DNA from 4 places in the Pseudomonas sp. rhizo66 genome. Region 1 is predicted to be linked to each of the others. Evidence: predicted binding sites of a transcription regulator. Region 1 holds the regulator's gene; each other region holds the start of a gene.
The links. Region 1 encodes FliA, which starts transcription of late flagellar genes. Its sites were predicted from a motif close to CTAAAGTTTNNNNNNNNNNNGCCGNTAA; they were not measured.

Region 1 (7,506 bases):
AAGCCGGCGCCCCCTTTTACAGTGTGGAAACCGCGAAAAATTGCGTTGAGCAGATCTGCGTCATCCGGACGGCTTTCCAGCTCGACCAGTTGTTCGGACAGTTGCTCAAGAATCTCGCCGGCCTCAACCAGGAAATCCTGAAGGATCTCTTCATCGGCGCCGAAGCTCATTAATGGGGTGCTCCTACAGGTCTAAAAACCCAAAAAACCTAAAATTCCAAAACACTAGAATCCGAGGCTGGATAACAAATCGTCCACATCGTCCTGACCGGACACAACGTCTTCTCGTTTATCGGCATGAATCTGCGGACCTTCACCCTGCGAGAGATGTTTTTGTGGATCTTTTTCTGCAAGCATCGCGGCGCGGTCATGTTCGATGCCCGCAAAGCGGTCGACTTGACTGGCCATGAGCACGAGTTTGAGCAAATTGCTTTCGACTTCGGTGACCAGTTGGGTCACCCGCTTGATCACCTGACCGGTCAGGTCCTGGTAATCCTGGGCCAGCAGGATGTCGTTGAGATTGCTCGACACTGCACGGTTGTCCGTGCTGCTGCGTGACAGAAAACCGTCGACCCGGCGCGCCAGTTCACGGAACTCCTCAGCCCCGACCTCGCGACGCATGAAACGCCCCCAATCGGCGCTCAAGGTCTGCGCTTCATCAGCCAGACTGTTGACCACCGGCGTGGCGCTTTCCACCAGATCCATGGTGCGGTTGGCCGCGGCTTCCGTCAGCTTGACCACATAGCCCAGGCGTTCAGTGGCGTCGGTGATTTGCGACACTTCCTCGGCCTGTGGCATGTGCGGATCGATCTGGAAGTTGACGATCGCACTGTGCAGTTCACGTGTGAGCTTGCCCACTTCCTGGTACAGGCCGCGGTCACGGGTCTGATTGAGCTCATGGATCAGTTGCACAGCGTCGCCGAACCTGCCTTTTTCAAGGCTTTCGACCAGTTCGACCGCGTGTTTTTTCAGGGTCGATTCGAAATCGCCCTGTGAAGATTCGTTATGCTCCATAGCTCCCCCGCGCGTTCATCAGCCGATGCGTTCGAAAATCTTCTCGATTTTGTCTTTCAACGCCTGAGCCGTGAAAGGTTTGACTACGTAGCCGTTTACACCGGCCTGGGCGGCTTCAATGATCTGCTCGCGCTTGGCTTCAGCCGTGACCATCAGGACTGGCAGGTGCTTGAGTTTTTCATCGGCACGCACATGGCGCAGCAGGTCGATACCGGTCATGCCCGGCATGTTCCAGTCCGTTACCAGAAAGTCGATGCTGCCGCTGTTGAGCACTGGAATGGCAGTGGTGCCATCGTCAGCCTCGACGGTGTTGGTGAACCCAAGATCACGCAGCAGGTTCTTGATGATCCGCCGCATCGTTGAGAAGTCATCAACGATGAGGATTTTCATGTCTTTGTTCAATTCGACCTCCAAGCAGTCTTAAACGCGCCCAGCACCTGGACGCGCCACTTCAATCAATCGGCGCAGCACTCGAAGACTGTCTGGAGCACAACAGAGCAAGACCGGTGCCGTTCATCACCGCACCAGCCTCGTTCGCAGTGTCCCCACACTGCCTTCAGCGCGCTCGCCACTCCCCCAAACGCCCCCGCAAACGGGCCGCGCACTGGCTGTGTAACTGGCTGACCCGCGATTCACTGACGCCAAGGACTTCACCGATCTCCTTGAGGTTCAGCTCTTCGTCGTAGTACAGCGCCAACACCAGTCGCTCACGCTCCGGCAAATTGGCAATCGCGTCCGCCAGCGCTGCCTGGAAGCGTTCATCTTCCAGATCGCGTGACGGCTCCATATGAGCACTCGCGCCATCCTCGTGCAGCCCTTCGTGTTCGCCGTCCTGCAACAGGTCGTCGAAACTGAACAGGCGACTGCCCAAGGTGTCATTCAAAATCCCGTAGTAATCGTCGAGACTCAATTGGAGTTCGGCCGCAACCTCGTGATCTTTAGCATCACGGCCGGTTTTAGCTTCAATTGAGCGAATTGCGTCGCTGACCATACGGGTATTGCGGTGAACCGAGCGTGGCGCCCAATCCCCTTTGCGCACTTCGTCGAGCATCGCGCCGCGGATTCGTATGCCCGCGTACGTTTCGAAACTGGCGCCTTTGCTGGCGTCATATTTGGTCGAGACTTCGAGCAGGCCGATCATCCCGGCCTGGATCAGGTCTTCGACCTGCACACTCGCCGGCAAGCGTGCCAGCAAGTGGTAGGCAATGCGTTTGACCAGTGGCGCGTAACGCTCGATCAGCTCGTACTGCGCGTCACGTGCCGACTTCTTGTAGTAGTTCATACCGCTTGCGGTCATAGCACGGGCCCTGCCGTTTGCTGCACGAGGCGCTCGACGAAAAACTCAAGGTGGCCACGCGGGTTGGCGGGCAGCGGCCAGGTATCGACCTTCTGCGCAATCGCCTTGAACGCCAGCGCGCACTTGGAACGCGGAAAGGCTTCGTACACCGCGCGCTGCTTCTGCACCGCTTTACGCACGCTTTCGTCGTAAGGCACGGCGCCGACGTATTGTAGGGCCACGTCAAGGAAGCGATCCGTGACCTTGGTCAACTTGGCGAACAGGTTGCGCCCTTCCTGCGGGCTCTGCGCCATGTTGGCGAGGACGCGGAAGCGGTTCATGCCGTAATCGCGGTTGAGCAATTTGATCAGCGCGTAGGCGTCGGTAATGGAAGTCGGCTCATCGCAGACCACCAGCAACACTTCTTGCGCGGCGCGCACAAAACTGACTACCGAGTCACCAATACCCGCAGCGGTGTCGATCACCAATACGTCGAGATTGTCGCCGATGTCGCTGAACGCCTGAATCAGGCCGGCATGTTGCGCCGGGCTCAGGTGCACCATGCTTTGCGTGCCGGACGCCGCCGGCACGATGCGGATGCCACCGGGGCCTTGCAACAGCACGTCGCGCAACTCGCAACGGCCTTCGATGACGTCGGCCAGCGTGCGTTTAGGGGTCAGCCCCAACAATACGTCAACGTTCGCCAGACCGAGGTCGGCGTCCAGCAGCATGACCCGACGGCCAAGCTCTGCCAGCGCCAGCGACAAGTTCACTGACACGTTAGTCTTGCCGACGCCACCTTTGCCGCCGGTCACCGCGATCACCTGTACGGGATGCATGCTGCCCATGTTATTTCTTTACCTTGTCTTGCATAGACGGAGGCCACATTACTGGCTGCGCGTTCCCGATCGGAACAATGCATGGCAGACCATCGATGTAGGTACAAAAACTGTTCATGAATACCTCAGCCTACCTGCTTGGTCGGGCTGTGATAGATATCAGCGAACATGTCAGCCATGGCTTCTTCGCTGGGTTCTTCCTGCATTTGCACGCTGACGGCGCGGCTGACCAGTTGATGACGGCGCGGCAGATGCAGATCATCCGGAATCCGTGGGCCATCGGTCAGGTACGCGACCGGCAATTCATGACTGATCGCCAGGCTCAACACTTCGCCAAGGCTGGCCGTTTCATCCAGTTTAGTCAGGATGCAGCCGGCAAGCCCGCAACGCTTGTAACTGTGATAAGCGGCGGTTAGAACCTGTTTCTGGCTGGTGGTTGCCAAGACCAGATAATTTTTTGCACGAATGCCGCGCCCGGCCAGACTTTCGAGCTGCATGCGCAGGGCTGGATCGCTGGCTTGCAGGCCGGCGGTATCGATCAGCACCACGCGTTTGCGCAGCAATGGGTCCAGCGCTTGCACCAGCGATTGGCCCGGATCAACGTGGGTCACCGGCACATTGAGAATGCGGCCCAGGGTCTTCAGTTGTTCCTGAGCGCCGATGCGGAAGCTGTCCATGCTCACCAGCGCGACGTTCTGCGCGCCGTATTTCAGCACATAACGCGCGGCAAGTTTGGCCAGCGTGGTGGTCTTGCCCATGCCGGCCGGGCCGACCATGGCAATCACACCGCCCTCTTCCAGTGGCTCGACTTCCGGTACGGCAATCATCCGTGCCAGGTGCGCCAGCAGCATGCGCCAGGCCTGACGCGGTTCTTCGATATCGGTGATCATCGCCAGTAGATCGCGCGACAACGGGCCGGAGAGGCCGATACGTTGCAGACGGCGATACAGATTGGCTTGCGCCGGGCGGCTGCCTTGCAGCTGATTCCAGGCCAGGGTGCCGAGCTGAACTTCCATCAGCTCGCGCAGGCTGTTCAATTCAAAACGCATCGAATCCAGTGCACGCGGATCGACACCGCCGGAGGACTGCGCAGGGGCCGGGGCCGGACGCGCTGGAGCAGCGTAAGTCGGCTCGCTCAGCGGTTCAGCGGCGGTCAGCGGCAGGCCGGCGGTCAACGGCAGCCCGGCAAAGATCTGGCGATTGCTATTGCCGTCGGCTTCGCCACGCAGGCTCAGCTCAGCCTGGGCGGTGACGATGCGCGACTGGGTCTTGCGCAGTTCGTCTTCGAGTTCCATGTTCGGAACCCGTGGCGCCAGCGCCGACAATTTGTAATCCAGTGCCGCCGTCAACTCGACACCGCCGGCAATGCGGCGGTTGCCAATGATGGCCGCATCAGCGCCCAGCTCATCACGAACCAGCTTCATGGCCTGACGCATATCGGCGGCAAAGAAACGCTTAACTTGCATAAACCACTACCTCAGCCGTTGGGCCCTACTGTCGCAACGATGGTCACTTGCTTGTTGTCCGGTATTTCCTGGTAAGCCAGCACATGCAGTCCAGGGACGGCGAGGCGGCCAAAGCGCGAGAGCATCGCGCGGATCGGGCCAGCGACCAAAAGGATCACCGGCTGACCTTGCATTTCCTGACGCTGCGCCGCTTCGATGAGCGAACGCTGCAGCTTCTCGGCCATGCTTGGCTCCAGCAGAACGCCCTCTTCCGAGCCTTGTCCTGCCTTCTGCAGACTATTGAGCAATATTTGTTCCAACCTTGGTTCCAAGGTGATCACAGGCAGCTCGGACTCAGTGCCTACAATGCTTTGAACGATGGCGCGCGATACGCCGACCCGCACAGCAGCCACCAAAGCGGCGGTATCTTGACTCTTCGCGGCGTTGTTGGCGATGGCTTCGGCAATGCTGCGGATATCGCGCACCGGCACGTGTTCGGCGAGCAGCGCTTGCAGCACTTTGAGCAACTGCGACAACGTGACCACGCCCGGCACCAGCTCTTCTGCCAGTTTCGGCGAGCTTTTGGCCAGCAATTGCATGAGTTGCTGCACTTCTTCGTGGCCGATCAGCTCGCTGGAGTGCTTGTACAGAATCTGGTTCAAGTGGGTCGCAACCACGGTGCTGGCGTCGACCACGGTGTAACCGAGCGATTGTGCCTGGGCACGCTGGCTGATTTCGATCCACACCGCCTCGAGGCCGAAAGCCGGATCTTTGGCGTTGATGCCGTTGAGCGTGCCGTACACCTGGCCCGGGTTGATCGCCAGTTCGCGATCCGGATAGATCTCGGCTTCGGCGAGGATCACGCCCATCAGGGTCAGGCGATAGGCGCTTGGCGCCAAGTCGAGGTTGTCGCGAATGTGCACGGTCGGCATCAGGAAACCCAGATCCTGCGAGAGCTTCTTGCGCACGCCCTTGATCCGCGCCAGCAATTGCCCGCCCTGGTTGCGATCGACCAATGGAATCAGGCGATAACCGACTTCCAGGCCGATCATGTCGATCGGCGTCACGTCATCCCAGCCCAGCTCTTTGGTTTCCATGGCGCGGGCCGGCGACGGCAGCAAATCCTGCTGGCGCTTGACCTCCTCCAACGCCACAACCTTGGCCACATTCTGCTTCTTCCAGAACAGGTACGCGCCGCCAGCGGCCAGCGCCGCCATGCTCAGGAACGAGAAGTGCGGCATGCCCGGCACCAGGCCCATGACCGCCATCAGACCGGCGGCCACCGCCAGCGCTTTCGGCGAGGCGAACATCTGGCGATTGATCTGTTTGCCCATGTCTTCCGAACCGGAAGCACGGGTCACCATGATCGCCGCCGCTGTTGATAACAACAGTGATGGCAATTGCGCCACCAAACCGTCACCAATGGTCAGCAAGGCGTAAACCTTGCCCGCATCGCCGAAGCTCATGTTGTGCTGGAAGATACCGACGGCCATACCGCCGATGAGGTTGATGAACAGAATCAGCAGGCCGGCGATGGCGTCACCGCGGACGAACTTGCTGGCACCGTCCATCGAACCGTAGAACTCGGCCTCTTGGGCGACTTCCTGACGGCGCATCTTGGCCTGGTTCTGGTCGATCAGGCCGGCGTTGAGGTCAGCGTCGATCGCCATTTGTTTGCCGGGCATCGCATCGAGGGTGAAGCGCGCGCTCACCTCGGAAATCCGCCCGGCACCCTTGGTCACTACGACGAAGTTGATGATCATCAGAATCGCGAAGACCACGATACCGACCACGTAGTTACCGCCGATCACCACCTCACCGAAGGCCTGAATCACCTTACCGGCGGCGGCGTGGCCGTCCTGACCGTGGAGCATCACCACCCGCGTCGAGGCCACGTTCAACGCCAGCCGCAGCAACGTCGCGACCAGCAGAATCGTCGGGAACACGGCGAAATCCAGCGGCCGCAGCGCGTACACGCAAACCAGCAGGACGACGATCGACAGGGCAATGTTGAAGGTGAAGAACACGTCGAGCAGGAACGGCGGCACCGGCAACATCATCATCGCCAGCATGACCAGCAGCAACAACGGCACGCCCAGATTGCCTCGACTGAGGTCGGCAACGTTTGTGCGAGCAGTGTTGAATAACTGAGAGCGATCCACCGGTTTTCCCCGTTCCTTTAAAGCAAACTTTTGACGCCCAGAGCGGGCTCACGGCGGGTACTGCAAGAAGCTTTCCAACTTTTGCCGGCGGGATGAAACAGAGGTTTTTAACCAGGATTTTTTGCTGATTGGTCTGGCCCCTTCGCGAGCAGGCTCGCTCCCACAGGGAACCGCATTCCAAATCTGGGAGTGGAATGCAATCCAAATGTGGGAGCGAGCCTGCTCGCGAAGGGGCCAGTTTAGTCAGCACAAAGTGCCTCTTAAACTCAGGTGTTTAAAAGACACTTCAGGACACGTCTTCAAGGCTACAAATCCTTGCGCCATTGCCTACAGCCAAGCCAGAATCCGCCGGCTTGTGCGCTTTGGGGGCGGGTTCTATTGTGGTCCGGTCGCTGACGAATCAGCGATCGGGTTTAGCGACTCGAATTCAAGTCAAAGGTGCATCAGCGTTCCAGGCTTCGTTGCGGATCTGTATTTTCGCAATTTCGTCATGGTGGCTGTATGCGGGAGACCCTCGGGTCTGCCGGGTGCCTTTGACCGGTTCGCTAACCTGCGTACAGCCGCCACCCTTCCTGTTTAGCGACAGGTTGTAGCGGCTCCACTTCAAAGGAGCTTCACCATGATCAAACCAACACCCAACCCACCCGAAACCGACCTCGCCTCCCCCTACGAATCCCTCGATTCCAAAAAGCTCAACGACGCCGCCGAACGCGCGCTCGATCACTACCTCTGCCCACCCGGCTCCACCCCACCACCGCGCAAAACCCGCCG
Region 2 (7,506 bases), on a different contig from region 1:
CGCCATCAACAGCAAGGCATGCACGCGCGGATCGGCCACCGGTTGCAGATCATCCCGATCAACGATCAACTCACCTTGGGTGTTACAGGCATCACGATCGTCCGGGCGCTCCTGGCAATACCGACGCAGGCGATCCAGATCCGGTTGCGCCCCGGACAGGATCAACGCGGTCTCTCCGCCCGCGGAATAACCGATCACCCCGACCTGATCGGCGTTGACGTAGGGCGCAAGCATGCGGTCGCCCAGGGTCGCGGTGATGGCTTCGGAAATCTGGATCGGCCGCCCGTAGAGGTTGCTCAGGGTGCCGAGTCGGCTGTGGTCTTTGGAGTTGTCGCCGGGGTGAATCACCGCCACCACGACAAAGCCTTTGCGCGCCAGCGATGTCGCCAGGTCGTGCAGCGCGAGCGGCGTGCCGGTGTTGCCGTGGGACAACATCAGCATCGGAAAGCGGCCGATGGCGACTTTGGTGTCTTCGCCGGCCTCGACCGAATAACCCTCGAGCAGGCTCATGTGCTCGCGATCGCTGGAAGGATAGAAGGCGATGGCGCGCATCGGTTGCAAGTCTAGCGGATCGAGGAAGGTCATCTCGTGATAACCGACGCTCCAGACCGGGTGTCGCCCAGGCGCGGCATGCACTGTGTCAAGGCTGCCAAGCAGGCAAATCAGTAACGTTGCACAAAGACGCATCATGGGATGCCCCACCCTGTTGTTACTCAATCGAAAGGTCCGTTGCGTTGCGGGCCTGAACCCCGGGGATGCGGTGTTCCGATACGACAATGCACTCAGACGCTGATTGTGTGACTGCATAACCCGGGCCAGATTATGTAACAGCCAGAAACAAAAAACTCCGTACTCACCCCTTGCGGAACCAGAATACAGAGTTTTTTGGGTATTACCTGAACATCAGCTGTTCTTTACGCAAGCCTTACGCGGCGGCGAACAGTTGCTCGCTGATCTTCGCTTGTGCAGCGGTCATGGCGTTGTTGCGCACTTCATCGCCATACGCCAGGCCTTCGGCACGGACGATTTCGATGTCGGTGATGCCGAGGAAGCCCAGTACCAGCTTCAGGTATTCTTCGTGAGCGATGCCGCTGGCCTGACCGGCATGAATGCCGCCGGAAGTGGAAACGATCACCACTTTCTTACCGCCGCACAGGCCTTCAGGGCCGGCTTCGGTGTAACGGAAGGTCTGACCGGCAACAGCAACGCGGTCGATCCACGCCTTGAGTTGGGTCGGTACGGTGAAGTTGTACATCGGAGCGGCGATTACAACCGCGTCGGCAGCGATGAACTCGGCCAGGGTCGAAGCGCTCAGTTCGGCTTCGTGCTGTTGTGCGGCGTTACGCAGTTCAGCAGTGGTACCGGCAGCCACCAGGGTGGTCGACGAGAAATGGCTGATGGCGTCAGCGGCCAGGTCGCGGTAGGTCACCACGGCGCTTGGTTCGGCGGCTTGCCAGGCTTTGACGACTTCGCTGCTCAACTGACGGGAAGCCGAGTTGTCGCCCAGAATGCTCGAATCGATATGCAGCAGTTTCATGTGGAATCTCCTGGAAGGAATCGCCGGTGGCGACGGAATGGAGACAATCCTACGCAAGAAACCAATGGATGATTAGCCGCCTGAAATGCGATAGTTTGTCCCACTGATAGAACAGTCGGATATCCCTGATGCAAGACCTCAACGATCTCTACTATTTCGCCAAAGTCGTCGAGGCCGGCGGTTTTGCTGCGGCCGGGCGATTGCTCGGGATTCCCAAGTCCCGCTTGTCACGGCGCATTGCCGAACTGGAAGAACGCCTCGGCGCACGCTTGCTGCAGCGCACCACCCGACAACTCAATCTCACTGCGGTTGGCGAACGTTACTTGCGTCACTGTCAGGCAATGTTGCTGGAAGCGGAAATGGCCGATGAGGCGGTGGCGAGCATGTCGAGCGAGCCGCGCGGTCGGCTGCGCGTGTCCTGCCCCACCGGTCTGGCCCGGGAAATGTTGCCGTGGGTCATTAGCGACTTCCTCGGCAAATTCCCTCAGGTGCAACTGGAAGTGGTGTTGCTCAATCGCCGGGTCGATCTGGTCGGCGAAGGTTTTGACGTCGCGCTGCGCGTGCGTGAACACGGTGACGAGGATCCGCTGTTGGTGACCCGGCGTTTGCGTCAGGCGCAAATGGTCGTGGTGGCCAGTCCGGCGTTTTTGCAAGGCAAAACGATCAACCATCCGCAAGACCTGAAGCATCTGCCCGTGTTGGGCGCGCTGGAGGCGGATCGCATGGTCCATGTGCGTCTGCTCGATCAGCAGGGCCACAGTTTCGAACTGAACATGGAGGCTCGCTTGGGCATCGACGATTTTGTCGTGCGCAAAACCTGCGTCCTTGCCGGTCAGGGGTTTACCCTGTTGCCGATGATGTATTGCGAAGCGGAACTGGAAAACGGCACGCTGGTGCAGATGCTGCCAGAGTGGTCTCTGCCCGGTGGCTGGCTGCAAGCGGTGTATCCGCATCGGCGCGGAGTGATGCCAGCGGTGCGCGCATGGATCGATCATCTGGTCGAATCGTTCAATGCCTGTGGGGAGCGGTTGTTATGAGCAAGGGAAAGATGAGCGAAGCCGACGTGGCGGAGTTCTGCCTGGCATTGCCGGGCGCTCGGGAAGATTACAAGTGGGGCGGCGTGCGGGTGTTTTCGATTGCCGGCAACAAGATGTTTGCCTTGCAGGGGCTGCGCGGGGACTCGCTGGCGTTCAAGGTCGACAAGGATCTGTTTCTCGGTCATTGCGACCGCCCCGGCATTCATCCGGCGCCGTATCTGGCGCGGGCGCAGTGGATCATCATGCACCCGCCTTACCCGTTGGCTGCTGAGGAGTTGCAGGGATTACTGCAGCGTTCGCATCAACTGGTGGTGAGCAAATTGCCGAAAAAAACCCAAATCGGTTTATTGCTGTAACCCCAATCCCCCTGTGTAGGAGCTGCCGAAGGCTGCGATCTTTTGACTTTGATCTTTTAAAAGCAAGATCAAAAGATCGCAGCCTTCGGCAGCTCCTACATAGGGAATTGCGGTGTGTTCAAAACAGGGTTAGCAGGTTCGAGCCAAGAAACAACTGGTCGATCCAGAACACCTGATGCAGCAGCACAATCACCCAGAACAGAATCTGGAACGACACCTTGCGCGTCTTGTGCCGGAACACCTGCTGGGCGATCAACGCACCCGGCCAGCCGCCCGCCAGTTCCACGGCATGCAGGATGTTTTCCGGTGTGCGCCAGGCATCGGTGCGCACCTTGCGTTTGTCCGCCCAGTACATGAAGAACGCCAACACACTGACCACGCCGTAAGCCGTCAGCGGCACCAAAGAGATCCCGCGCAACCACATCGACACCGAGCCGAACAACGGCAACGCGCAGACGATCAGCAGAACCACCAGTTTCAGCTTCAGATGCTGAATATTGTTGCCGCCCGAAGGACGCCCCTCGGGCCGGCGTGCGCGGGAATCACTCATGGCCTGGCCGCCGCCCAGTCAACCCAGCCAAACTGCCAGGTCGCCAGAATCAGCAGACCGAACACAATCCGGTACCAGGCAAACGCCGCATAGCTGTGGCTGGCGATGAACTTGAGCAAGCCGCGCACGGCGATCATGGCGAAGATGAACGCGGTGACAAAACCGATGGCGAACACCGGGAAGTCCGCAGGCACAAACAGGTCGCGGTACTTGTAGCCCGAGTAGACCGCCGCACCGACCATGGTCGGCATCGCAAGGAAGAAGGAAAACTCGGTGGCGGTCTTGCGGGACAGGCCGAACAGCAACCCGCCAATGATCGTCGAGCCGGAACGCGAAGTGCCGGGGATCATCGCCAGGCACTGGGCGAAACCGACTTTGAGGGCATCTTTCCAGGTGATCTCGTCGACCGTTTCGGCGTGCACTTCATGCTGACGCTTTTCCGCCCACAACATGATGATGCCGCCCACCACCAACGCGGCCGCGACGGTAATCGGGTTGAACAGGTATTCGTGGATCAGGTCGGCAAAGATCACGCCGAGCACCACGGCGGGCAGAAACGCGATCAGCAGGTTGGCGGTAAAACGCCGTGCGCTCGGCTGGGTCGGCAAGCCGATGACCACGTCGAGAATCTTGCGCCGAAACTCCCAGACCACCGCGAGGATCGCGCCGAGCTGGATGATGATATTAAACGCCATGGCCCGTTCGCCGCCGAACTCGAGCAAGTCGGCAACAATGATCTGGTGTCCGGTACTGGAAATGGGCAAAAACTCCGTCAGCCCTTCTACAACTCCTAGTATCAGTGCCTGCAAGGCCGTCCAAAGATCCATCAATCCCCCAAAGAGCGATGCGCGCGGGCATGCTCCGATAGTATTTTTCTAGCGTTCACTGCGATCAGCGTAGCTGCAAATGGCTGTACCGATTCCGCACGCACAGGATCCACACGAAACGGTCAAAATTCCGTGAAATATCAATTTGGATTCAGGTTTTCACGCGCGGGGCCGAAATCCTAACAGACAAGCCTTAATAGCGCTGCCGCGTTATACGACTTGGGTCGCGTATGCCCGCTCACTGAATCGTGGTTGGATGCTGGCGGTCGTTTATTACAAGAAAAAGAATCCGGAGTGACAGCGTTATGAACAGCTTGCGCAGTGTGTCGATCAGCCGACGCTTGTGGCTCATCTTGATTGTGGCGGTGGTCATGTTGCTGACCTTGGGCGTGTTGATGCTCAAGCAGATCCATGACGATCTCTACCACGCCAAGGCCCAGAAAACCCAACACGTGGTGCAGACCGCCAGCGGCCTGCTGACCTATTACCACGACCTCGAAACCGCTGGCACTCTGACCAAAGAAACGGCGCAAAAACAGGCCCTGACGGCGATTCGTGGCCTGCGCTACGACCAGAGCGATTATTTCTGGATCAACGACCTCACGCCCGTGATGGTCATGCACCCGACCAACCCGAAACTGGAAGGTCAGAACCTCTCGGCGATCCGCGATCCGGACGGTTTTGCGGTGTTCAACGAGATGGTCGCCATCGCCAAGTCCAAGGGCGCCGGCATGGTCGACTACCGCTGGCCGAAACCTGGCGCCAGTGAGCCGGTGGCCAAGACCTCCTACGTCAAACTGTTCGAGCCGTGGGGCTGGGTGCTCGGCTCCGGCGTGTACGTTGACGACGTGCAGACAGAATTCCGGGCTCAAGTGATCAAGGCTACGGTCATCGGCTTGGCCATCGCCGTGATCATGGCGTTGCTGGTGATCCTCATCGCGCGCAGCATTGTCCGTCCGCTGCAGGAAACCGTGAACGCCATGGCCAACATCGCCAGTGGCGAAAGCGACCTGACCCGCAGCCTCGATACCCATGGCAAGGATGAAGTCACTGAACTGGCGCATCACTTCAACGCCTTTACCGCCAAGCTGCGTCGAGTGATCGGTGACTTGCAAGTGTCGGCCAGTGCGCTGGGCCAATCCTCCAGCGAACTGGGCAACGACGCCGCGCAAGCGCAGCAACGCAGCCAGCAGCAATCGCAGCAGATGGAACTGGTGGCCACCGCGATCAACGAAGTGACCTATGGCGTCCAAGACGTGGCGAAAAACGCCGAACACGCCGCCGCGGAAATGCGCGATGCCGAGGCGCAGGCGCAACAGGGCCAGATCAACATCGACGGCAGCTTGCAGCAGATCGACAAGCTGTCCGGCACGATTGATCAAGCGGTTGAAGTGATCCGCACCCTCGCCGCCGAAAGCACGCAGATCGGCAGCGTATTGGAAGTGATTCGCTCGATTGCCGAACAGACCAACCTGCTCGCCCTCAATGCTGCCATCGAAGCGGCGCGGGCCGGTGAGCAAGGTCGCGGGTTTGCCGTGGTGGCGGATGAAGTGCGCCTGTTGGCACAGCGTACGCAGAAGTCGACGGCGGAAATCCAGTCGATGATCGAGCGCCTGCAGAACCATTCCGAAGCTGCCGTAAAAGTGATCAGCGACAGCAGCAAGGCGTCGCAGTTGACCATCGAACAGGCGGGGTTGGCCGGGGCGAGTCTGAATGCGATTGGGCAGGCGCTGCGTAATCTCAATGGGCTGAATGCGTCGATTGCCAGCGCAACGCTACAACAGGCGCATGTGGTCGAAGACATCAATCAGAACGTCACCCAGGCCGCCGGCCTCTCGCACAGCACGGCCATTGCGGCCGAACAGTCGAGTGCGGCCAGCCTGAAACTTGGCCAATTGAGCGAGCAACTCAACGCCCTCCTGCGCCAGTTCCGCGTCTGACCCGTGTAACCCTGGTGAACCCGCCCCAGCCCTCTCCCCGAGGAGAGGGGGCTGACCGAGGTGTCTCAAGCTATACGTCGACCTGAAAAATCGAGTCGATTATGGAATCAACGCAGAAAGATCAGGTCGGCGTATCTCGAACATCCAACTCGGTCAGTCCCCTCTTCCTCCGGGAGAGGGTTAGGGTGAGGGGTTTGGCCCAATGCAGTACAATCCGCCCCTTCTTTCTCTCCCCCAAGGAACCTCCATGTCCGGGCTCGAACTGTTTGCCGCCGCCCTCGGGGTAATCGCCGTATGGCTGACGGTCAAACAGAATCCGTGGTGCTGGCCGATCGGTCTGGTCATGGTGTTGCTCTATAGCTGGATCTTCTTTGAAGTGAAGCTGTACTCGGACATGTTGCTGCAAGTGATCTACGCCGCGCTGCAAGTCTATGGCTGGTGGCAATGGACCCGCGCCGGGACGATGCACGATGGCCGCGAAGTCACGCGCCTCGATCAACGCTCTATCCTGATCGGCCTCGGCGTTGGGGCGGTCGGCAGTCTGCTGCTGGGCGCGGCCATGGCCCACTGGACCGACGCCGCGCAACCGTGGCTGGATGCGGCTCTCACCGGTTTCAGCCTGGTTGCGCAGCTGTGGATGGCGCAGAAACGCCTGCAATGCTGGGCGCTGTGGTTCGTGCTCGATGTGATTTTTGTTGGGCTGTTCATCTATAAGGGGCTGTACCTCACTGCTGCGCTGTACGGTCTGTTTACCCTGCTGGCGATTCAGGGCTTTCGCGAATGGCGCGCTGACCCGGCGCTGCGCACATGAAGGTGGTGGTCCTGACCGGCCCCGAATCCACCGGCAAGAGCTGGCTGGCGGCGGGCCTGCAACAACGCTTTGGCGGGGTGCGCGTGGATGAATATGTACGTCGGTTTATCGAGCTCAATTCCCGCGATACCTGTCTGGCCGATATCCCTGAAATAGCCCGGGGCCAACTGCAATGGGAAGATCAGGCGCGACAGCAGCAGCCGGCGCTGCTGATTCTCGACACCCATTTGCTGAGCAATATCCTGTGGAGCCAGACACTGTTCGGCGATTGTCCGCACTGGCTGGAATCCGAGTTGCTGGCGCGGCATTACGACCTGCACCTTCTTTTGTCCCCGGAACAGATCGACTGGACCGACGACGGTCAGCGCTGCCAACCGGACCTGCACGAGCGACTGGCGTTTTACCAGGCCACGCAAAACTGGCTGGAAAACCACCGTCAGCGTTTTCA
Region 3 (7,506 bases), on a different contig from region 1:
GCCCGGTGTCGAACTGCATCAGGAACAACGCCTGCTGCTCGCCGCTCAGGCGCAGTTGCCGCTGCTGCATCTCGGCGATTTGAACTGGTATCAGGGTTTCCACGAGATCGTCCTCTACCCCGACGACTTTCTCAGCCCGCAACGCCATCGTGACGCCAGCGGCGTCGAGCATGAGTGGGATGGCGAGCACAGCGGCGAAGCCTGGCAACAAGGGCCGATCATCCTCGCCTGGCCGGGCGTGATGGCCAGTGGCGGCTGGGAAGGCTACAACCTGGTGATCCACGAACTGGCGCACAAACTCGACATGCTCAACGGCGACGCCAACGGCCTGCCGCCGCTGCATGCGGACATGCGGGTCAGCGACTGGGCCGAGGTGATGCAAAAAGCCTACGACGATCTCAACCGTCAGCTTGACCACGACCCGGACGCCGAAACCGCCATCGATCCCTACGCCGCCGAAAACCCGGCGGAATTCTTCGCGGTCACCAGCGAATACTTCTTCAGCGCCCCGGATCTGCTGCACGAGGCTTATCCACAGGTCTACTTGCAACTGAAGCTTTTCTACCGGCAGGATCCGTTGAGCCGGTTGCGGCAACTTCAGGCCACAGACCCGGTCTATCAGGCGCACGACTAAGGTCTGCACGACTTTCGGTACATGGCGTCGACGGCAGAATATGCCTATAATCGCCGCCACTTTTTGGTCAATCCGGCCAAGTGTTTTTGGTCAACTACGGGGGCAACGCCCAATGAGCTACAGCAAGATTCCGGCTGGCAAAGACCTGCCGAACGACATCTACGTCGCGATCGAGATCCCGGCCAACCACGCGCCGATCAAATACGAAATCGACAAAGACAGCGATTGCCTGTTCGTTGACCGTTTCATGGCCACCCCAATGTTCTACCCGGCCAACTACGGTTACATCCCGAACACCCTGGCTGACGACGGTGATCCCCTCGACGTACTGGTTGTGACCCCTTACCCGGTTGCTCCAGGCTCGGTGATCCGCGCGCGTCCAGTCGGCATCCTGAACATGACCGACGACGGCGGCGGCGATGCCAAAGTCATCGCAGTGCCACACGACAAGCTGTCCCAGCTGTACGTCGATGTGAAGGAATACACCGACCTGCCGCCACTGCTGATCCAGCAGATCGAGCACTTCTTCGCGAACTACAAAGATCTCGAAAAAGGCAAGTGGGTCAAGATCGAAGGCTGGGCCGGTGCAGACGCCGCCCGCGACGCGATCACCAAGTCGGTTGCCGCCTACAAGGGCTAAGCACCTGCGCTACGCGTGAGGCTTGAAGAAAACCCCGGTTGATCCGGGGTTTTTTGTGCCTGGCAAAAGCCGTCTTAAACAGAGTGTTTATGGCGGGCTACAGAAAAGTTTTGCCCTGTGTAATTTCCCACAAGAACGTCTTACATCCCGTCGCAAAATTCAGCCCGTTTTTGAACGTCCGGTTTATTCAAACCGCTCTGGCACGGCCGTAGACTCCGTGTTTATGAGAAAGAACACTAGCGGTCCAAGATTCAAGGCACTCCTGGAAGCTGCGAACATCTCGACGACGGGTTTCGCAAAGTTCTGGGGCACGGAAGCCCAAAATGTCCACAACTGGTACACCCGGGGCGTCCCGGCGTATCGCATGGAAGAAGTCTCACGCCTGCTGTCCGTCAACAGCGAATGGCTGAAAACCGGCGAAGGCACAAAAGAGTTGCCGAGCCTGACTCCCCCTGCCAGCAACGGCGACAGCTTCGACGCCCACGATCCTCGGGGCACCTACCGATTCATCCATCCCAACGACATCGAACTGGCTTTCTTCAAAGAAACGCCACTGACCAACGGCTCCGACAAAACCCACGTCATCCAGGACCCGGACCTGTCCATCCGCCTGCTGCGCGCACCACTGGATCAACTGGAAATCCGCCATGCCGATGCCATCTGCGCGCACATGATCGGCAACAGCATGGCCGAACGCATCGAAGACGGCTCCATTGTCGCCATCGACCGCAGCCTGACCCAGGTCGTCGACGGCGAGATCTACGCCATCGAACACGACGGCATGCTGCGCATCAAATACCTGCATCGCATGCCCGGCAACGGCTTGCGCCTGCGCAGCCACAACAACGCCGAATACCCGGACGAAGTGTTCCGCCCGGCACAGATCGAGGAGCAACGGATTCATATATTGGGCTGGGTGTTCTGGTGGTCTACGGTGAGCAAGCGGCGGCCGGTGGTGCCGTTTCTATGACTTGATGCGGTTTTTCAAGTTTGCACTGAACCCTGTGGGAGCGAGCCTGCTCGCGAAGAGGCCCGGACAATCGGTACAAATCCCGGATTTCTGGCGAAGAAGTCGCTCTAACCCGCACTTCAGGCTGGGAATCCACAACAAAACTCAGTATCCTGCGCCCCACATTTGCGCATCGACCCGCCCCGCGGCTCAGAGAGCGCCCGACGCGGCAGACCAACGTCTGACCAAGTCCCACAGCCGGACGCAGATCCGGATGTACGTTTTGAAGGCTGGCGCGGTTTACCAAAAATAAACCAAGCCAGTCCCCGAGAAGCCGGCCACAAGCCGGCTTTTTAATGCCTGTAGAAAAACCAGGTCAGGTGCTTCCGATGATCAGAACCTTCTGGCATGCCCCCCCGATCTGTTGCATGGATAAATAAACGCGAAGTACATCCAGCACGGGTTTTATACCTGGCTGACCGCGCTGAAACGAATCAGGCAATTTTCCATCGCCGGTCAACTTCTAAAAGGCACCGCGCATCCAGATGGCCCACAAACAAAAATAAGACCTATGAATAACTGAAACCAAGAAAACTCAATATTTATAAAGCCTCTTCGCCATTAGTCGAATACTGGCCCGTTGACACCGGCGATTATAGTACCCACCACAAAAGCCAATCCGACCACCAGTTAGTTCTGGAACTAAAATGTCTTTGAGCCAATACCCGCTGGGTACGATACCGATAGATGAGAAACTACTGCAATTCCTCCACGCTATAGACAGCGCGCGCATCGCTTGGAAAACTGCAGTCAATCAAATAAACGCAGCATGTGATGACGTGTGGCTGGCTCGAATGTGGGAAGTGGAAAAGCTCGAAGGCCAGTACAGAACTTGTCAGGACCAACTGTTCTTTTACCTGAAGCAGCTGGTTCACCTCTAAGCTTTGCAGTTCATACAGCAACTGCCCCCGCAGAAAAGTCCGTGGATCCGGGCTATCCAGATCACGACAACTCTGCCTATTCGACTAAAGAATGAAGCATGTTGTTTTATCTTCCTTTGATGTCTGTGGCCAACCGCCGAAGAGCGCTCACAACTCAGGCGGGCTTTAAGCTGTAACCTTTCAGTTAGCCGGCATCATATAGCAGCGGTGCTGAATATTTTTCTGAGCAACAGACTAAAAATTACTCACCCGCAATTAATAGCAGCCGCAAAGTTAAAGATTCACGACTCATGGTCGACATCAGAGCACCAAGATCAATCTAAACCCATTATTACCTGGAGTCCTTATGTTCGGCTGGATCAGCGATATCCGTGTCAGCGCTAAACTTAGTCTGGGGTTTGGACTGGTATTAGGACTTACGTTGTTAATCGCAGCCTCTGGCTGGTATACCGTTAACGCACTGACCGAGCGCGGCATCAAGATTGAGAAAATTGCTCAAGTCAGTAATTACACGAAAGACTTGCGAATCATTCGTTTACGCATAGGTGGCAATCCTCAACCGGATGCCTATCGACCCTTGCAGCAAACGCTAGATAGCCTGCTGGCCCACCTGACCAGTATCAAAGGAGAATTCATCGTACCGGTAGATCACGAGCTGATTCAGCAACAGATCAGCGCAGCGACGGAATATGGACAACTGCTGCAAGAACTGGTCAAGCCCAACATTGATCAGGCCCCCATGTTCAAACGAATGGCGCAGTTGGGCGATCAGTTGCTCGACACCACGCAAAAACTCATTGATTCGCAAAACACCAAGCGCGCTACCGATGCCGAGTCCGCCAAAACCCTGCTGAGCCTTGTAGCCGCCCTGGCTTTGCTGCTCGGCACACTGGCGGCATGGGTTATTACTCGACAGATCGTCACCCCGCTAAGAGGCACACTTGAGGCGGTCAATCGTATTGCCGAAGGTGATTTAAGCCACCAGATTCAGGTTGATCGGCGTGATGAGTTGGGCCTGTTGCAATCGGGTCTACAGCGGATGACGCTCAACCTGCACGAGCTGATCGATGGTATTCGCGCCGGTGTCATCCAGGTAGCAAGCGCTGCAGAACAGCTATCGGCCATTACCGAGCAAACGAATACAGGCGTGAACAATCAGAAGGTCGAGACTGATCACGTTGCCACTGCAATGAACGAAATGACCGCCACTGTGCAAAACGTCGCACGCAATGCCGAAGAAGCGTCGGCTGCCGCAACTGTCGCAGATCAGCAAGCCTGCGAGGGGGAGCAGATCGTCGGTGACGCCATCGCTCAGATCAAGCGTCTGGCGGAGGAACTCAACTGCTCGGCAGAGGCTGTGCGCCACCTTCAGGAACAAAGCGACAAAATAGGCGGTGTGCTGGATGTGATCAAGGCCGTGGCCCAGCAAACCAACTTGCTGGCGCTGAATGCCGCCATTGAAGCGGCTCGCGCAGGGGAGGCTGGTCGCGGTTTTGCAGTGGTTGCCGATGAAGTGCGTAATCTGGCCTTGCGCACCCAGCGCTCCACTGAAGAAATTGAAAATCTGGTCGCCGGTGTGCAAAGCGGCACTCATGCCGTCGCTTCAGGCATGGACAGCAGCCTGCTCCTGAGCGAAAGCAGCGTGGACTTTACCCATCGCGCCGTCAACGCTCTGGAAAACATTACCGCCAAGGTATCCATTATCCAGTCCATGAATCAGCAGATAGCCACCGCGGCGGATCAACAAAGTGCCGTAACCGAGGAAATCAATCGCAGCGTGATCAACGTTCGCGACATTTCAGATCAGACAGCAAGTACCTGTGAAGAAACCGCGTCGTCGAGTATTGAACTGGCGCGGCTGGGGCATGAACTGGAAGCTCTGGTTGGTCGTTTCAAAGTATGAGCCCGAGGCAGGCGCTGCCCGCTCATGGCGGCGCCTGGCCTCACACCGTCGAGAGTAAATTCACGGATAACTGAACGCCTTAACCAACGTCAGCTCACCCACCGCCCGCATCGGGATCAAGAACGTCTCCATCTTCTCGCTCGGCGTCCCTTCCTCAGTAATCACCGTCACCTGCGCCGTGGTCAGCGCCTGCACGGCATCATCCCCACCCTCGTCATCCCCGCGATACCCACCGCCGTAGTAATTCACATACACCAGATACTGCCCCTTGATCGGCGCCGGCATGGCGAAGATTTCCGGGCCGTAGCCGGTGGTGACGTCGACATCGAGTGCGGCGCCGTTAGGTGCGACGCGATTGCCGTACCAGATGTGCGCACCGTCGGGAGTGATCAAGTGCAGGTCGAGGTCGGTGCCGTCGCTGTCCCATGCCAGCAGTACGCGCAACTTGGCCGGAGTAGCGCCGCCGCTAGTGTTGAGGAATTGTGTGCGGTGGCGTTGCTGGCCGTCGGGGCTGCGCACTTCGACGCTGTTGCTGCCGTTGGGGAAGGAGAACGGGCGGTCGAAGCGGCCGCTGTCGTCGATTTTCAGCGGCATGCTCACGCCGTTGACGATCAGGCGGCCGGGTTCGTTGTCCTTCCGCGCAGCTTTGATCTCACCGTTGATACGGGCGGTGTTGGCCTGGCCGAGCGGGGTGTTGACCGATGAGGCCGGGTAGTTGACGGTTTGGCGGAAGCTTTCGCCCTCGCCTTCCGGCGCGCCGCTGCGCCAACCTCCGATCGGGGTGTCGAGTTTGACGCCGTCGGCAGCGATGGCTGGCGAGAGCGCAGTCAAGGTGCAGAGCAGCAGCAAGACCTGTGGATAACGGAGTGTCATGGTCTATTCCAGCAAAAGATGACGGGCGAGCCCTTCGATGTAGGTTTCATCCTGGCCACTGGGATGTGCTTCAAAGGCCAAGTGCAGATATTCGTGGGTCAGGTCGAGGCGATCCTGCAAGGTCAGCACGCCGCGCACGTAGATGCGTTGGCGTTCGCGGTCGACGAAGGGCCTGCCGAAAGCCAGTTTGCACACGGCAAATGTGTTGACCTCGTTGTAGCCGGTTTCGCTTTCCAGTTTCGGGCGCCAGCCGCGTCGCTGTTTCTGTAGCCAGTCCTGCGCGGCGGGCAGCGCTTCGCAGGAAGCGACCGGGTTGTCCCAACGACTGAGGCTGGCGCGCGGATAGGCGTGCAGCAGAATCGCGTCGTAACGCTGACCGGCATTAGCTTGCTCGACGGCTTGTTGCCAGGCGAGTTTGTCCGGGCCGGGTTGATCGGAGTGATAGGTGACGGTGCTGCCGGCCAGCACGAGGTCTGCCGTCCATGCGGCGATGTTGCGGGATTCGGCCGAAGCCGGTCGCGGTGCGACGCGTTGGCGATTGCTGCTGTCGTCGATGCTCAGGCAATCGCCGTTGCGCGTGGCGTTTTGCAGCAGATAAGTGCGAATCGCCACGGCGAGGGCTTTGGCGGCTTCGGCAGGTTCCGGTTTGGCTTCGCGCTCCAGTACGCGGGCGACGTACTCTTCGCGATCAAGCCTGGCGACCAGTTTGTCGTTGAGCAGAAACAGTTCGCCGTCGCTGTGGATATCCAGCGCGTTGCCATTGGCGAATTCGACGCGGTAGTCGCCCTGCAACGGACCGGATGTGGCGACGCGATCACCCGCTGACACCTTGGAAACCGGGTACTTCGAAAACAGGCTGACTTCGACACAACGCCCCGTCTCAGCGGGCCATGCCGCGGGCAACACCGTCGCCAACGCCTGCCCATAATGGCGCAAGACCATCTGACTGGTGCCTCGCCCACCCGCCCAGACCGGCGAGCCGTCCGCCGTCCAACCGGCGAAACCACCCTGCCGCGACTGCGGATCCTGATCGCCGAGCCAGCTCCAGGTTTTCACCCGCAGGCGTCCGCCGAGTTCGCCGACGACATTGCCATCCGCCGCATTCAGTACCACATCGAGCAACACTCGACGCGCCTGATCCTGCGCCGGTAACGAGGCCAAAACCTTCAGCAACTCAGCCACGGAAACCCGTTGAGCTGGCTGCACCGAGGGTAAATCCAGCAACCACGACGGCGCCCGCCGCGCCTGCCAATACGTGCGCCAATCGGCAGAAGAAATGCCCAACCGCGCAGGCTCAAAATACAACCCGCAGGATTTCACCAACGCCTGATCACGCTCGATCCTGCCACCCGCCGAGCAGCAATAAACCTCTTCCTTCGATTGCCCGCGACATTCATACGCCGGCTCGCGAGCACCGGTATCGACCAGCCACGCATAGACAAACAATTTCCACAGACTGCCCAGCGGCGTATCCAGCGACGTCGGCAACGGTTCACGAGCGATCAGTTGCGTCTGGTTCAGCGACAACAACTCGCCCTTATAGGCAACGCGCAACAGCTCATCCTG
Region 4 (7,506 bases), on a different contig from region 1:
GTCATGGTCTGTGCTGTTGCCGGCACCCAGACGAATTCATTCACAGGAACAATGCCGTCATCCGCCACGTCCATGCCGAACGAATCCTCGCTGAAGCGCACGATGTACTGGCCGGTCTTGCGGTTGAGGCCGACAAAACCCTTGAGATCGTCGGCAGCCTGGCAGATGAGTTGGGAGGTGATGCGCATGGTAAACCTCACGAAAGATGATCGATGGTTTACACGCAGGGCAACGGAGCGGCGCGCCCTCTGCCGGGACGTCTGCCGAGGGCAAGCGTACTGCAAACCGCGCCACAAAAGTGCAGGAAAAATCGCTTTTAATACGTTTATGTCGGTCTTGCGATAGCACGCGATCGATTCAGTTGTTAAAAGGTACGTCTTTGAAAATGCCCTGCGAAAGGAACTCGAACATGCCCGCCACTTTCACCAAAAGCGCTCTGGTCCTGAGCCTGCTGCTCGGCCTCGGTCAGGCACACGCCGCCAGCCAAACCGACCCGAAGGCGATCGCTGCCGCCAATGGCATCCCGCACCCGGCGGTGATCGCTCACCGTGGAGCGTCCTTCGATGCTCCGGAATCCACCGCCGCGTCCTATAAACTGGCCCGCGACCTCGGCGCCGATTACCTGGAAATGGACCTGCAGCGCAGCAAGGACGGCGTGCTGTTCGCCCTGCACGACGACAACCTGCAACGCACCACCGACGTCGCCACCAAGTTTCCGGAGCGCAAGGATGCCTCGGCCACCGCGTTCACCATGGCCGAACTGAAAACCCTCGACGCTGGCAGCTGGTTCAACACCAAGTACCCGGATCGCGCCCGCCCGTCCTACGCCGGGCTGAAAATTCTGACCCTCGATGAAATCATCGACATCGCCCAGGCCAATCCGCAACACAAGCCGGGCCTGTACATCGAAACCAAAGAGCCGCAGCTGTTTCCCGGGATCGAGAAAGACCTGAAAGAGAAACTTCAGGATCGTGGCTGGCTGAGCCCGGCCGGTTCGAAGCTGGCGAAAAGCGCACTAGGTGTTGGTCAGGGTAAAGGCAAGGTGATCCTGCAGACGTTCGAGAAAAACAGCCTCGCCCTGCTGGAAAAAGAAATGCCGCAAGTGCCGAAGATCCTCCTGCTGTGGGTCGGCGAAGGCAGCATCGAACCGAAATCGAAAGTGACCTTTGCCGAGTCCGGCGAGAAAGACAAAAACGTTTTCTACGGCAAACAAGAACCCAAGTCCGAAGCCGAATTCAAGCAATGGGTGGACTACGCCAAGGCGCAAGGTGCAATCGGCACCGGCCCGTCGGCGAAGCTGACCAAGGGCGGCGACCAGAGCTATTCGGATCTGGTGCAACCGTGGATGAACCAATACACCCACGATCAGGGCATGCTGGTGCACGTCTACACCGTTGATGAGCCGGTGGACTTCGAGAAAGTCATGGCAGCCGGTGTCGACGGCATCTTCACCAACCGCGCCAGCGAACTGTTGAAGTTCTACAAACGCCCGGCGGCCGGCAGTGTTGATCAGGTGTTGAAGAACAACGGGTTCTGATCTGAAATCCGGGTATTCCCATCGCGAGCAGGTTCGCTCCTGCGAGTCCTGCGCGCGATGCGTTGTTTTAAGGGTGAGTTAAGTTGCAGTGGATAATCTGAACCCACTTCAACAGAACACGCACTTAAACAAGCAAGGAACGAACTCATGAAAACTTTGACTGCCCTGTTTACCGCCGCTGCCCTGACCCTCACCGCTGGCCTGGCCCAGGCTGATGTCCGCGTCGACCAGATCCCGCAACTGGTCAAGGAAGGCAAGATCAAGTCGCTGGAATCGATGAACGCCGAAGCGCTGAAACTGTACCCGGGTGCGACCATCACTGACACCGACCTGGATAACCACTTCAACGGTTATGAGTACGAAGTTGAACTGAAGACCGCTGACGGTAAAGAGTTCGATGTGGACTTTGATGCAACTACCGGCAAAGTGCTGAGCAACAAGCAAGACACTTGATTGAACGCACCGCCAAGAGCCGCACGATTGAAAGATCGTGCGGCTTTTTTGCGTTCGGCTTTTTTGATTTGGTGTCAGTGAGATTTTCTCCCCCTCACCCCAGCCCTCTCCCCCAATGGGGGCGAGGGGAAAGGGAGCCGATCGGGGGCTATTCAAGACCTGAGTTCGACTCGCAATCTTGATGCCGACAAGGAAACACCAAGGACCTGAGTGCGCCTCGAAATCTCAGGTCGGCGTAGCTCGAATAGTCCCCGCGGTCAGTCCCCTCTCCCTCCGGGAGAGGGCTAGGGTGAGGGGAAAAGGCATCACACCGAGGTGCTGACCAACGAACCCGAAGTGCTCGAGTCGGAATCTTGCAACGCCTGCAACAGCGAGGCCGTTGCAGTTGACAGGGAGGCCGAGGTGGCAGTGATCTGCGCCTGTGCGGCGCCTACTTCGACAGCCTTGGCATCCGAACTTTCCTGCTTCGCCTGCGCCGCTTGCAGCGCTTGCTGCTCCTCCTGCAATTGCTTCTGCAACTCGGCAATCTGCTTGCGCAGTTCTTTTACCGAATCCGACTCTTCACTGCTGCTGGAGCTGCTGTCACCCGCCGGAGCGGCCCCACCACCGGCGCCGACTTTACCGGTATCGGCCGTCGCGCCCGTGCTGGCGGTTGCTGAGGTAGATGTGTCGTCACCAACGTCACTGATCGACGTTTTGCTGGTGGGTGTGCTAACGGTCTGATTGATCGAAACAGACGTGATGCTGACCATGGAAGTACTCCAATAACGGTTATGGATAACCGGTCATCGACCACAGCCGCCTCAATTTGAGATCGACTGTGTACCGACTCGGTATCCGAACCGGTACACGGTCAATGCCGTCAGGCGCTCAGGCGAGCAGTGACTTCGTTCAGTTGCCCCGACAGAGCATGCAGGTTCTGGCTGGCGCTTTCGGTGCGCTGCACATTGTCGAGGTTGGTGCTGGCGATCGAGGTGATCTCGGTAAGGTTGCGCGAGATGTCCTCGGCCACTGAGGTCTGCTCTTCGGCAGCGGTGGCGATCTGACGGTTCATGTCGCGGATCGCTTCCACCGCGTGGGTGATGCGCTCCAGCATCGCGCCGGCCTGGGTCACCTGCTCGACGCTTTCATCACTGCGCGTCTGGCCGCTGTCGATGGCTTGCGCCGCGTCCACCGCGCCGGTCTGCACGCTCTGGATGATCTGGTTGATCTCGATGATCGACTCGGCAGTGCGTTGTGCGAGGTTGCGCACTTCATCGGCGACCACGGCAAAACCACGCCCGGCCTCACCGGCACGCGCCGCTTCGATTGCCGCGTTCAAGGCCAGCAGATTGGTCTGCTCAGCGATACCGCGAATCACTTCCAGCACTTTGCCGATGCGGCCGCTGTCGGCTTCTAGACGACGGATCACCGTGGCGGTATTGGCGATTTCGCCGCGCATCTGAGTGATCGAGTGAATGGTGCTCTGCATGACCTTTTCACCCTGCTGGGCGGACTGATCCGCATCGTCGGCGGCCCGTGCGGCGTCGGCGGCGTGACGCGCCACTTCCTGGGCGGTGGCGGACATTTCGTTCATCGCCGTGGCCACTTGATCTGTGCGATTGAACTGCTCGTTGGTGCCGCCGGCCATGGTCGTGGCGATGGCGTTCAACTCACCGCTGGCGCTGTCCAGATCGCTGGCGCTGCGCTGCAAACGGGTGAAGGTTTCGGCGAGGAAATCGCGCAGGATGTTGGCGGCGGCGCCGAGATTGCCCAGTTCATCCTGGCGGTCGCTGACCACGCGCTCGGCGAGTTTGCCGCGGCTCAACTGAGTGACGTAATCGATCAGTTTGCGAATCGGTTCGACCAGGTTGCGGTTGACCAGCCACAGGCTCAGCAGGCCGATCATCAGGCTCGATGCGAGCATCACCAACAGCCCCAGCCACACGGTGCGATCGGCCTCGGCACTGATCAGCGCCGATTGTTCGGTGCCCTGTTTGCGCAACTCGGCCACCAGTTCGCTCATCTGATCGCTGGCGGCACGGTCGACACCTTTGACCGCGCTGTCGCCCGCCGTCGGATCGCCACCGGCTGCTACATAGGCATCGCGGCCCTTCTGGTAGGCAGCACCGAGCAAGCGATGTTCTTCACGCAGACGTTCGATACGGGTTTTCAGCGCCGGTTCGATGCCTTTCTGGCTGGCCAGTTCACCGAGGATGTTCTGCACAGCGCGCTGACGGTCTTCGAACTGGCCCCAGTACTTGGCCAGATCCGCCGGTTGCTTGCCGCGCAGCAGGACGTTTTTCCATTCCTGGACCTGCACCTTGAATTGCAGGTTGGCCTCGTCGATCAATTGCGAAGTGTGCAAGGGACCGGCGATCAACTGGCTGTAACTCTGCACGCCGTTGGACAGGAAATGAAAACAGGCCAGGGCAATCAACAGCACCGCCAGCAGGCTGCCGCTCAGCAGGGCGAGAATTTGCGCTCTCAGGGATTTTTGCAGCATCGAAAGATACTCAGGACAAGGATGAGGCACGCCCGGTAAGGCGTGAAATTTTGCCGGACATCCCTGTCGGCGAGCCTTGGCTCATGGCCAATGGCGCGCAACCTAACGCACCTGTGATCGGCGCACCAGAGCACTTCTTGAAGAAAATCAGACCGCCGGTAAGTCGCTGAATTGACGTCACTTTGCTGTCACATAAACGTCATGTGACATTGCGATGATGCGGCTCAGTGAACCTGCCATTTGCGCGACCGACGCACCCTCCTCGCAGCGAGCCTTCATGAACCACAGCCTCGATATCAGCCATCGCGATCCCGATCTGTTTGGCCTGCTCTATGGTTATCGCTTCCTGCCCGGTGAACGTGGCCGCGAAGTCGACTCGGCCACGGCATTGCGCTGTTTGCAGGCCGACAGCGACAGCGGTGAATTCCTTTGGCTGCACCTCAATCTGGCGCATGCGGCGTGCGAGCGCTGGATGAAAAGTCATCTGCAATTGCCCGAGGAGTTTTTCGAGGCATTGCATGAAGGCTCGCGGTCGACGCGCATCGAGCATGTCGACTCGGCGTTGCTGGCGGTGGTCAACGATGTGGTGTTCAACCTCAGCAGCATGGTCTCCTCGGACGTGTCGACGCTGTGGGTCTGTGTGCGCAGCAAACTGATCGTCAGTGCGCGTCTGCAACCGCTGCACTCGGTGGACAAACTGCGCTCGTCGGTGAAGGCCGGCGAGCGCTTTCGTTCACCCTCGGAGTTGCTTGTGCATCTGCTCCGTGATCAAGGCGAAGTGCTGACGCAGATCGTGCGCAAGACCAGCATGAGCGTCGACCAGGTCGAGGATGAATTGCTCTCCTCGCGGCTGTCGACCAACCGTGCCGAACTCGGTGCCAATCGCCGGGTGCTAGTGCGCCTGCAACGGCTGCTGGCGCTGGAGCCGGGTTCACTGCTGCGTCTGCTCAACCGGCCACCGCCCTGGTTGCAGAAGGAGGACGTCAAGGAACTGCGCAAATCCACCGAGGAGTTTGCGCTGATCATCAACGACCTCACCGCCCTCGGCGAGCGGATCAAACTGTTGCAGGAAGAGATCGCCGCCAACCTCAACGAACAGAGCAACCGCACGCTGTTCACCCTGACCGTGGTCACGGTGCTGGCGCTGCCGATCAACATCATTGCCGGTTTCTTCGGGATGAATGTGGGTGGGGTGCCGTTGGCGCAGGATCCGGAAGGGTTCTGGATTCTGGTTGCGCTGGTGGCGACGTTTACCGTGATTGCCGGGCGTTGGGCGTTTCGCAAGCGCGGGGATTACTAAGAGCAAAGATCGCAGCCTTCGGCAGCTCCTACCTTGGAATAAGTTCCCCCTGTAGGAGCTGCCGAAGGCTGCGATCTTTTGATTTTGCCTCCAGATCAATGGTCAGGTTAATCAGCCAAACACTGACATGGCGCAGTCTCTCTGTAACATTCTGCAACGATCATGGGCGACATTCCTTCCCTCGCTCAGGATTGTCCTGCCATGGCTACTCCCTCCCTGACCGGCAGCCCTGCGTCCGCCGCCAGCGGCAGGCCGGCTCTTGATAAAAAAACCGGCCCGTTCACCTACGTGATCTTTTTCGCGGTGCTGGCCATGGGGATGCTGTTCACCGCCTACAGCCTGATGCACGACATGCACGAACTCGGCACGGTGGTCACCACATGGACGCCGTTCCTGCTGCTCGGGGTGGCGCTGCTGATTGCCCTGGGTTTTGAGTTCGTCAACGGTTTCCACGACACCGCCAACGCCGTCGCGACGGTGATCTACACCCACTCGCTGCCGCCGAATGTGGCGGTGGTCTGGTCGGGTTTCTTCAACTTCCTCGGCGTGTTGCTTTCGAGCGGCGCGGTGGCGTTCGGCATCATCGCGCTGCTGCCGGTGGAGTTGATTCTGCAGGTTGGTTCGTCTGCCGGTTTCTCGATGATTTTCGCCCTGCTGATCGCGGCGATCCTGTGGAACCTCGGCACTTGGTGGCTGGGTTTGCCAGCGTCGTCTTCGCACACCTTGATCGGTTCGATCATCGGCGTCGGCGTGGCCAATGCCTTGATGCACGGCCGTGACGGCACCAGCGGTGTCGATTGGGCGCAGGCGACCAAGATCGGTTACGCCTTGCTGCTGTCGCCGCTGGTGGGTTTCGGTTGTGCGGCGCTGTTGCTGCTGGCGTTGCGCGCCTTCGTGAAGAATCGTTCGCTGTATAAAGCGCCGAAAGGCAACACACCGCCGCCGTGGTGGATTCGCGGTTTGCTGATTCTGACCTGCACCGGCGTGTCCTTCGCCCACGGCTCCAATGACGGCCAGAAAGGCATGGGCCTGATCATGCTGATTCTGGTCGGCACGCTGCCGATGGCCTACGCCTTGAACCGCACCATGCCGGAAGAACAATCGCTGCAGTTCGCCGCCGTGGCGCAAGTCACCCAGCAGGCGTTGGTGAAAAGCGCCCCGCTGCCGACGCCGGCCGACGCGCGTGCGGTGCTCTCCGATTACGTGCGCAGCAAGGACGCCACGCCGCAGCTGATCCCGGCGCTCGCCGCCCTCACCGGGCACATCGGCGAAGAGGTAAAAGGCTACGGTTCGCTGGCGAAAGTCCCGGCCGAAGCCATGGGCAACGTGCGTAACGACATGTACCTGGCCAGCGAAAGCATTCGCCTGATGGACAAGAACAAGGTCGGCAATTTCGACGCCGATACCAGCGGCAAGCTGCAACTGTTCAAGCAGCAGATCGACAACGCCACACGGTTTATTCCGCTGTGGGTGAAGATCGCCGTGGCCATCGCGCTGGGGCTGGGCACCATGGTCGGCTGGAAGCGGATTGTGGTGACGGTCGGCGAGAAGATCGGCAAGACCCACCTGACTTATGCCCAGGGTGCCTCGGCGGAAACCGTGGCGATGCTGACCATCGGCGCGGCAGACATGTTTGGTTTGCCGGTGTCGACGACGCACGTGTTGTCGTCCGGTGTGGCCGGGACGATGGTCGCCAACGGTGGCGGGTTGCAGATGAAGACCATCCGTAAT

Region 2: QZR14_RS26785 (methyl-accepting chemotaxis protein) is a predicted target of FliA. The motif match lies at 4,458-4,485, and genes of this name have one in related genera.
Region 3: QZR14_RS07790 (methyl-accepting chemotaxis protein) is a predicted target of FliA. The motif match lies at 3,438-3,465, and genes of this name have one in related genera.
Region 4: QZR14_RS17950 (methyl-accepting chemotaxis protein) is a predicted target of FliA. The motif match lies at 4,590-4,617, and genes of this name have one in related genera.

What each region holds. Positions count from the first base shown of each region.
Region 1 is NZ_JAUJWZ010000019.1:41,773-49,278, forward strand. It holds gene QZR14_RS21670 (chemotaxis protein CheA) at 1-170, opposite strand, end outside; gene QZR14_RS21675 (protein phosphatase CheZ) at 225-1,013, opposite strand; gene QZR14_RS21680 (chemotaxis response regulator CheY) at 1,032-1,403, opposite strand; gene fliA (RNA polymerase sigma factor FliA) at 1,570-2,310, opposite strand; gene fleN (flagellar synthesis regulator FleN) at 2,307-3,137, opposite strand; gene flhF (flagellar biosynthesis protein FlhF) at 3,254-4,594, opposite strand; gene flhA (flagellar biosynthesis protein FlhA) at 4,606-6,735, opposite strand; gene QZR14_RS21705 (DUF6124 family protein) at 7,355-7,506, shown strand, end outside.
Region 2 is NZ_JAUJWZ010000031.1:17,965-25,470, reverse strand. It holds gene QZR14_RS26815 (alpha/beta hydrolase family protein) at 1-690, opposite strand, end outside; gene QZR14_RS26810 (FMN-dependent NADH-azoreductase) at 926-1,537, opposite strand; gene QZR14_RS26805 (LysR substrate-binding domain-containing protein) at 1,666-2,574, shown strand; gene QZR14_RS26800 (MmcQ/YjbR family DNA-binding protein) at 2,571-2,930, shown strand; gene QZR14_RS26795 (DUF1294 domain-containing protein) at 3,049-3,480, opposite strand; gene QZR14_RS26790 (undecaprenyl-diphosphate phosphatase) at 3,477-4,307, opposite strand; gene QZR14_RS26785 (methyl-accepting chemotaxis protein) at 4,613-6,247, shown strand; gene pnuC (nicotinamide riboside transporter PnuC) at 6,495-7,058, shown strand; gene QZR14_RS26775 (AAA family ATPase) at 7,055-7,506, shown strand, end outside.
Region 3 is NZ_JAUJWZ010000005.1:93,272-100,777, reverse strand. It holds gene QZR14_RS07805 (zinc-dependent peptidase) at 1-634, shown strand, start outside; gene ppa (inorganic diphosphatase) at 747-1,274, shown strand; gene QZR14_RS07795 (S24 family peptidase) at 1,498-2,244, shown strand; gene QZR14_RS07790 (methyl-accepting chemotaxis protein) at 3,511-5,067, shown strand; gene QZR14_RS07785 (YfaP family protein) at 5,128-5,940, opposite strand; gene QZR14_RS07780 (DUF2300 domain-containing protein) at 5,944-7,506, opposite strand, start outside.
Region 4 is NZ_JAUJWZ010000014.1:164,623-172,128, reverse strand. It holds gene QZR14_RS17970 (DUF2025 family protein) at 1-188, opposite strand, end outside; gene QZR14_RS17965 (glycerophosphodiester phosphodiesterase) at 410-1,537, shown strand; gene QZR14_RS17960 (PepSY domain-containing protein) at 1,685-1,990, shown strand; gene QZR14_RS17955 (hypothetical protein) at 2,296-2,742, opposite strand; gene QZR14_RS17950 (methyl-accepting chemotaxis protein) at 2,853-4,475, opposite strand; gene QZR14_RS17945 (transporter) at 4,753-5,775, shown strand; gene QZR14_RS17940 (inorganic phosphate transporter) at 5,977-7,506, shown strand, end outside.